2 linked regions of the Methylorubrum extorquens genome follow. The protein of the gene in region 1 interacts with the protein of each later gene in a pairwise test. Links are inferred from orthologs where the notes say so. Each region holds a gene or a part of one and is shown on either strand. Other genes may lie near its edges.

Region 1 (4,049 bases):
GGCGTAGCGGGTGCGGGTGTAGCTGTGACGGCCGTTGCTGCCTCCCTCCTGCCGCGGCGTCAGGGCGTCGATGCCGGCCTGCGCCAGCACCGCGTCGGCGTTGCGCGGATGGACGGTGCCGTCACCCTCGCCGTGGAAGACGATGGTCGGCACCCGCAGGTTCTGCGTCACCGCGCCGGCGCCGAAGCCGGCCGCACCGCCGGGCTCGGCCGCACCGGGCGCGCCGACGCGCATCGCCGAGAGCGCCGAGGGCAGGTCGCGGGCGCAGCCCGCGGCAAGGCCCGAATGCACGCCGAGGCCCGCGAACAGGTCGGGATAGGCCCGGGCGATGTTGGCCGCCGCCGCCCCGCCCGCCGAGAGCCCGGCGATGTAGATGCGGGAGCGATCGATCGAATGCTCGGCGCAAATCGCGCGGACGAGGCCCGCAACGATGCCGGCCTCGCCCATCTCCCGGCCCTGATCGCCGGGCTCGAACCAGTTCCAGCACTTCTGCGCGTTGGCCCGGCTCGTCTGGCGGGGATAGGCGACGTAGACCCCCTCCTCCTCGGCGAGCGTGTTCATGCGCGTTCCCGCCGCGAAATCCTCCGGCGACTGGCTGCAGCCGTGCAGCATCACGAGCAGCGGACGGGGTCCGTTCCGCGGGCTCGGGATGAACAGCTTGTAGTCCCGCGCCCCGGCGGCATTGGAGAAGCTGCGCTCGACGAACTGGCCGCCCTCCGACGCGACCCCGGCGGGTTCGGTACCGTTGGGTCTGGGCGCCTCCTGGCCACCGCCCGTCAGCCCATTCAGCGACGGCACCAGCGAGCGCAGGCCCTGCATCACATGGTCGATGTTCTCGCGAAGCCGTTCGGGGATCAGCGTCGCGTGATCCGTAGGCTGAGCCGCACCCACCTCCGGATCGAGCCGGGTCGCCGACCCTTCGAGCCGCGGCGTCCCGTTCGGGGCGGGCGACGCATCGGTCGGCCGCACCCCCTCGGCGGAGAGGTTCGCACCGCCGAGGCTGCGCTGGATGAGGGCGGTCGCCTCACCGAGCCGTCCGGCCTGGGTCAGGCGGGTGGCCTCGGCGATATCCGTGAAGAAGGCGTTGTGACGTTCGGTCATGCGGGTCTCGCTTTCCGGGTCGGCGACGAGCGCGCGCGAGCGCAGCGGGTCACGAGGGGGATTTTCCGAGGGTCAGGGCAGGCGGTCGGCCAGCACCCGCTTCACGGCGGGGCTCGCCTGGAGGCTGCCGAGCACTTCGATCGATGCGATCGCGGCGCTGGCGAGGTCGGCGGGAACGTCGTCGGCGATGACGGCGAGGCCGAGGACGCGGATGTCGAGCCGGGTCCCCGCCGCCTGCGCCGCTTCCAGTTCGGCCCGGCCGTAGCGGCGCAGACCGACTTCGATCGGTTTGCGGGCCACCGATTGGCGGGTGATGTCGGCGTGCCGCTCGATCTGGTTGCGGACCGCCGTGCGGATGAAGTCGCTGCGGTTGGCGTAGACGCCCTCCGACACGAGGAGATCGACATGCCCGAGATCGACGAAGCCGAGATTGACCGTGATCTTCTCATGGTCGCCGGGTTTGGCCCCGAGTCTCACGGCGATCGGGGCATCCGGCCGCCGCTCCTGAATCACGTCCATCATCGCGCGACATCCCTGCGCCAGCCACCAGGATGGTATGGAAAGGCTTATGCTGCACCGCAAGATGAAGTTTTTTGCATTGCAGCAAGATGGGACGAGGGGATGGGAGAGGCGCCACTTGCGCCTAGCCGGTCGAAGGACGGGCCATTCGACACCAAAGACTGCGCGCCGAGAAAGACTTAACGGATCGTTGCCTGTGCGGTCACCGCTGCGGGCAACGGCTCACGGCTCCATGTATTCCCGCCAGACGGCGTTTGTTCCGAGGCTCTCGACAAAGCTGTCATGCCTCAGGCGCTCACCCTCGGTGAGCCGGCTGCGGATCGGCCGCGGCCCGACCGGACCCGAATCGGTCAGGGCACCGAGCGCCACGGTCTCGGCCGGTTCGGCGATGCTGAGACCTAGGGTGGTCTGCTTGCCGCCGAGCAACTCGACATAGACCTCGGCCAGGATCTGCGCGTCGAGCAGCGCGCCGTGCTTGACCCGGCGGGTGGTGTCCACCCCGTAGCGGTTGCACAGGGCATCGAGGTTGTTGGCCGCGCCCGGATGCTTGCGGCGGGCGAGCAGCAGGGTATCGACCACGTCCTCCAGCACAATCGGCTTCGGCGCGGCGGGCCCGAGCCGGGCGAATTCCATATTGAGGAAGCCGACGTCGAAGGGCGCGTTGTGGATCACCAGCCGCGAATCGCAGCAGAAGGCGACGAAGGCGTCGACCACCTCGGCGAAGACCGGCTTGTCGGCCAGCATCGCATCCGAGATGCCGTGGACCCCGAACGCCCCCTCGGACACCGCGCGCTGCGGGTTGATGAGCCGGTGGAAGGTCTCGCCGGTCTGGACGTGGTTGATGAGTTCGACGCAGCCGATCTCGATCAGCCGGTCGCCGTTTCGAGCCTCCGTGCCAGTGGTCTCGGTATCGAGGACGATCTCGCGCAGCATTTTTTCCGATCCGATGCAGGAACACAGCCTGCGCGCGGCTGGCGAAGGATGCGTTAACCGGCGACGTCCCTCAGCGGCTTCGGTTGGCCAGCTCCTCGGCGATCCGCTTCACCTCGCCTTCGGCGTGTTCGAACCCGCGGCTCGTGTCGATCACGTAATCCGCCCGCGCCCGCTTCTCGGCATCCGGCATCTGCTTGGCACGGATCGCGTCGAACGCATCCTCGGTCATGCCGGGGCGGGCGAGCACGCGGGCGCGCTGCACCTCCGGCGGAGCGGTGACGACGAGGACGGCGTCGCAGCGGGCGTCGGCCCCGGTCTCGAACAGGAGCGGGATGTCGAGGACGACGAGCGGCGCCCCCGCGTTGCGGGCGAGGAAGGCGCGGCTCTCGTCGCGAACCAGCGGATGCACGATCGCCTCCAGCCGGGCGAGTTTTTCGGCATTGCCGAGCACCGCCGTGCGCAGGGCCGGGCGATCGACCCCGCCCTCCGGCGTCAGGGCGCCGGGAAAGGCGTCCCCGATCGCCCGCGCCGCGGCGCCGCCCGGCCCGTAGAGGGCGTGGACCGCCGCGTCCGAATCATGGACCGGGACGCCGCGGGCGGAAAACATCGCGGCGGTGGCCGACTTTCCCATGCCGATCGAGCCGGTGAGGCCGAGCACCACGGGAGGGCGGGGTTGTTCGGAAGCGCTCATTTCGCGACGAGATCCGCGACGATTCTTTGGCGCAGGGCCGGCGTCACCTCGGGGCGCAGGCCGAACCATGCGGCGAAGCCCGGCACGGCCTGGTGCAGCAGCATGCCGAGCCCATCCACCGCCGCAAGCCCCCGCGCCCGCGCCGCGGCCAGGAGCGGCGTCTCCAGCGGCACGTAGACGATGTCGGCCACCGCCGCGCGGTCCGAGAGCGGGACGAGGTCGAGAGCGAGCGGCGGGTGCCCGGCCATGCCGAGCGAGGTGGTGTTGACGAGAAGCCCGGTGTCGGAAAGTGCGTCCGGCACGGCCTCCCAGGCCAGCGCCTCGACGTGTTCGGGGTCGAGTTCGGCCAGCACACGCGCCCGCTCGGGGCTGCGGTTGGCGACGCGGACCGAGAGCCCCCGCTCCACCAGCCCGACGACGATGGCCCGCGCCGCGCCGCCCGCGCCGAGCACCAGGGCGGACCTGCCGGTCCGCTCGGGCCAGCCCTGCCCGAGGCTGTGGTCGAGATGGGCGATGAAGCCCGGCGCATCGGTGTTGTCGCCGCGCACGCAGCCGTCCTCGACGATCAGCGTGTTCACGGCGCCGATCGTCTTCGCTCGCTCCGTCAGGGAATCGGCCAGCCGAAAGGCCGCCTCCTTGTGCGGGATGGTGACGTTGCCGCCGGCAAAGCCCGAGGCGGGAAGCCCGCGGACGAAGGCCTCGAACGCGTCGGGCGCCACATCGATGCGCTCGTAGCTGCCATCCAACCCGTGCTCGGCGAGCCAGTGCCCGTGGATCAGCGGCGAGCGGGAATGGCGGATCGGAT
Region 2 (4,218 bases), 380 kb from region 1 along the record:
ATCCGCACGGTATCTCCCCGAATCAGGGCGGTGGTTCCGCCGGCCCAGATCGGAGGGACCGGCGGAACCGCCGAGCCTCGCTAAGGGGGGGCCGCGTTCGACCCGGCCCACTCACCTTGCCGCTCCGATGAAATTGCTGCCTTAACAAAATTTGGAGTTGTGCCGCCGCGTTCGGGGAACGTTCAGCTGTCGGACTCAAGGCACCCTGGATGCGCCATGGCCCAGCGATGCCAAGCCCTTGATACGTCACTCTGATTTCGCGAGCGGCTCCCGCGCGAGGGCGTCGGGTCTCACCCTCGCTGACGTATGTGGCAAGTCGCCTCACTCGTCCGGCCGACACCTTTCCGGCCGACGGGATAGCCCGCGCCGATCCTGCCGAACCAAAGCTAGCGCATCGCCCTGGATATCGGATCCAGGACGATGCGCTAGCTTTTGTTTTTGCATCGTCTTTTTCCGAAAGCCGGCAACCACCTTTCGGGACGATGTTCTAGAATGGCAGCTTCATGCCGGGCGGGAGCGGCAGGCCCTTGGTCAGCTCCGCCATCTTCTCCTGCGCCGTCGCCTCGGCCTTGCCGCGGGCGTCGTTGCAGGCGGCGACGATCAGGTCTTCCAGGATTTCGCGTTCGTCGGCGACCATCAGGCTTGGATCGATGGAAACACCGAGCACCTGACCCTTGGCCGTCATCCGCACCGTCACGGCGCCGCCGCCGGACGCGCCCGACACCTCGACCGCTTCGAGTTCGGACTGAACCGAGGCCATCTTCTCCTGCATGGCCTGGGCCTGCTTCATGATGCCCATGAGGTCGCGCATGGTGGGTTCGCTCCGGTTCCGGTCGAGAAAGGGTCAGCTCCCCGCACTTAGGCGCGGGAGCCCGGCCTTGCCAGGGTAAGGCGGGCGCCTCAGGCGTCGTCGTCCGTCTCTTCGGGCGGAGGGGCTGCCGGCCCGGTGCCCGCCGCCGCGGCGTCGGCGCCATCGGTCTCCGGCGCCTTGTCCCGCACATCGACGATCTGCGCGCCGGGGAAGCGCGACAGAACCTCCCGCACCAGCGGGTGCGCGGCGGCGTTCTGGTGGCGGGTTTCCTCGGCCGCCCGCGAATTCTCCGCAAGCGTCGGCGCGCCGGGCTCCTTGGAGAGCGCCACCAGCCAGCGCCGCCCGGTCCAGGCATCGAGAGCGCGGGCGAGATCGGTCGGAAGGCTCTGCCGGCCACCGGGGGCAAGGCGGAACTCGATCCGCCCCTCCTCGAAGCGCACGAGATGCACGTCGCGCTCCAGGGCCACCTTCAGGGCGATGTCGCGGGCCGCCTCGGCCTGGGCGACCACGTCCTCGAAGCGTCCGAGCCGCGGACCGGCGGGGGCCACCGGAGCCGGGCGCGATGCGGGTTGCGGTGCCGCGGCGGTGACGGGGGAGGGAACCGCGGCCAAGGTCGGCCGAGGCGCGGGTTGCGGGGCGGGGGGCGCCATCTGCAGCGCGGCCGAGCCGTGCGAGGCCATGGCGGAACCGCCGTCGCGCCCGGAACTCGGGCGAGCGGCGCCATTGCCCTCGGACGAGGCGATGTCGGCGCGAAGCTGGCGCAGGGCCTCGTCGGGCGTCGGCAGATCGGCGGCGTAGGCGAGCCGCACGATCGCCATCTCGGCCGCCGCCAGCGGGCGGGGGGCGGCCTGCACCTCGGGCAGCGCCTTGAGTAGGATCTGCCACGCCCGCGACAGGGCCCGCACCGGCAGGCGCCCGGCGAACGCGACGCCGCGCACGCGCTCCGCCTCGCTCAAGGTCGGGTCGGCCTCCGCCCCCGGCACCAGCTTGAGGCGGGTGACGAGATGGGTGAAGCCGGCCAGATCCGAGAGCACCACCGCCGGGTCGGCGCCCGCATCGTACTGGGCGCGGATCTCGGCGAAGGCGGCCGGCACGTCGCCGCGCATCACGGCCTCGAACAGATCGACGATGCGTGAGCGGTCGGCAAGGCCGAGCATGTCGCGGACGCCCGCGGCCGAGACCGCGCCCGCCCCGTGGGCGATCGCTTGATCGAGCAGGGAAAGCGCATCGCGCACCGAGCCTTCGGCGGCGCGGGTGACAGCGGCCAGCGCCTCGTCCTCGGCCTCCACGCCTTCCGCGGCGCATATCTTCTTCAGGTGGGCGGAGAGCACGTCGGCCTCGACCCGGCGCAGGTCGAAGCGCTGGCAGCGCGACAGGATCGTCACCGGAACCTTGCGGATTTCGGTGGTCGCGAACACGAACTTGGCGTGGGGCGGCGGCTCCTCCAGCGTCTTCAGGAAGGCGTTGAACGCCTTCTCCGAGAGCATGTGGACCTCGTCGACGATGTAGACCTTGTAGCGGGCCGAGACCGGGGAATAGCGGATGCCATCGATGATGCCGCGCACGTCGTCGATGCCGGTATGCGAGGCGGCGTCCATCTCCAGCACGTCCATGTGCCGGGATTCCATGATCGCCTGGCAGTGCTGGCCGAGTTCCGGCATCGACACGGTGGGGCCGGTATCCGGCTGCCCGGTGCGGAGGTAGTTGAGGCCGCGGGCGAGGATGCGGGCGGTGGTCGTCTTGCCGACGCCGCGCACGCCGGTCAGCATCCAGGCCTGCGGGATGCGGTTGGCCGCGAACGCGTTGGCCAGCGTGCGCACCATGGCGCCCTGGCCAATCAGGTCATCGAAGGTCTGGGGGCGGTACTTGCGCGCGAGCACCCGGTAGGGCGTCGTGGCCGGCACGGGCGCAGCGGCGGGCATGCCGGGCAGGCCCGGCTCGTCGGTGAGCGTGCCGTGCGTCTCGTCCATGCCGCCGTTCGAATTTTCGGAAAGTGGCCGGGCCGTCCCGCTCAGGCGGACGGCGAGGGTGGGAGGCTGGACAAAGACCCGCTCGGTCTCGTTAGGGCTGCTTCCTTCCGGACCTGACCCGGTTGGCGAGTGAAACGTCCCTCGCCAACCTCCCGCGCCGTATATGACGGCCCGCGCGGCGGGATGCAAGCGGGTTGCAGGCGGGTTGCCTCGCCCGATCCGCGCGGCCATGCTTCCGGTAAGCAGGGGCCGATGCAGGGAGAGGTTATGCGGACGACCACGATTCCGGTGCGCTTCACCGTACTCGCTCTGCTCGCGGGCCTGTCCGCGCCCGCCGGCGCGCAGGATCGGGCCGGAGAGCCGGCACAGGAGGGCGCGCCGAAGGATTGGCAGGGTCGCTACCGCTACGAGCACGTCGCCGGTCGCACGGCCGGCGGCACGGGCATCGTCGTCAATTACGACCTCGTGATGCTGCCCCCCGATGTCCGCAACGGATGCGTTCTGACCGTACGGGGCTTCCAATCCGACGAGGCGCTCCGCTGCCGCACCCGTCGGGACGGGCAGGATCTCGTAGTGGCGTTCGATCGCTACGGCGATGGCGGAACGGTCAACAAGTACGGGGTTGCAGTCTACAAGCCGGGCCAGCCCCTGTTCACTTTAGCCAAGGTTGCTCGCGCCAAGGATGCGGCGCTGACCACACGCTGGCAGGGCCTCATGCCGGATGGGCAGGGCGTGGCCGAGAGCGGTGCTACCTTCAAGAAGATGCGGTAGTCCCGGAGAGGCGACCTCTCCGGGAGCGGGTGCCTACTCCGCCTTGCGCTTCACGATTTCCAAGGTCTTCGGGTCGAGCTTCAGGTCGAACTGCTTGCCGTTGGCGTCGATGGCGTCATCCACCTCGATCATGCCGTCGTCGAGTTCGATCTCCTTCCACTTGGTGAAACCCTCCTTCTTCAGGATGTCCTCGACCTTGGCCTGCTGATCGGGCGGCAGCTTCTCGTCGGCGAGCGCCGGACCACTGAGAAGCGCGAGGCCGAGGGCGAAGGCGGCGAGGGGGCGGAAGGACATGAGACGCTCCAAATTAATAAGAGACGCCGGGCGAACGGTCGATCGTCCCGGTTGTTCCTGCCCGATCTCCAGACGACCCCGCTCGTGATTGCCAGCGCGCGTAGTGCCGCCTAGGCTGCAACCTCCGGGTTCGGAGCTTGCCGCAACACCATGGTCACGCGCGTCGCCACCGTCGCCTTCGAGGGGATCGAGGCGCGTGCCGTCGATGTGCAGGTGCAGATCGCAGCCGGCGCCGTCGCCTTCACCATCGTCGGCCTGCCCGACAAGGCGGTGGCGGAATCCCGCGAGCGGGTGCGCTCGGCGCTGATCGCCTCGGGGCTGGCGCTTCCGGCCAAGCGCATCACGGTCAACCTCGCCCCGGCCGACCTGCCC

Evidence for each region.
Region 2: the proteins of dnaQ (region 1) and J2W78_RS19390 interact in binary tests that used the Escherichia coli proteins (3 or more experiments, as listed by UniProt). The link is inferred for Methylorubrum extorquens from one-to-one orthologs.

What each region holds. Positions count from the first base shown.
Region 1 is NZ_JALJXF010000001.1:4,533,182-4,537,230, reverse strand. What follows is about bases 699-3,454. They hold dnaQ (DNA polymerase III subunit epsilon), read right to left. Parts: upstream 2,554-3,454; coding sequence 1,843-2,553; downstream 699-1,842. Other genes in these bases: J2W78_RS21175 (shikimate dehydrogenase), read right to left, coding at 3,241-3,454; coaE (dephospho-CoA kinase), read right to left, coding at 2,624-3,244; J2W78_RS21190 (CopG family transcriptional regulator), read right to left, coding at 1,174-1,623; J2W78_RS21195 (extracellular catalytic domain type 1 short-chain-length polyhydroxyalkanoate depolymerase), read right to left, coding at 699-1,101. Also shown: more of J2W78_RS21195, read right to left, coding at 1-698; more of J2W78_RS21175, read right to left, coding at 3,455-4,049. UniProt on the Escherichia coli protein: DNA polymerase III is a complex, multichain enzyme responsible for most of the replicative synthesis in bacteria. The epsilon subunit contain the editing function and is a proofreading 3'-5' exonuclease.
Region 2 is NZ_JALJXF010000001.1:4,151,741-4,155,958, reverse strand. The notes cover bases 342-3,266. They hold J2W78_RS19390 (DNA polymerase III subunit gamma/tau), read right to left. Parts: upstream 2,782-3,266; coding sequence 901-2,781; downstream 342-900. Other genes in these bases: J2W78_RS19380 (DUF5991 domain-containing protein), read left to right, coding at 3,049-3,266; J2W78_RS19395 (YbaB/EbfC family nucleoid-associated protein), read right to left, coding at 488-811. In the rest of the region: more of J2W78_RS19380, read left to right, coding at 3,267-3,552; J2W78_RS19375 (PepSY domain-containing protein), read right to left, coding at 3,586-3,846; J2W78_RS19370 (YifB family Mg chelatase-like AAA ATPase), read left to right, coding at 3,997-4,218. UniProt on the Escherichia coli protein: Part of the beta sliding clamp loading complex, which hydrolyzes ATP to load the beta clamp onto primed DNA to form the DNA replication pre-initiation complex.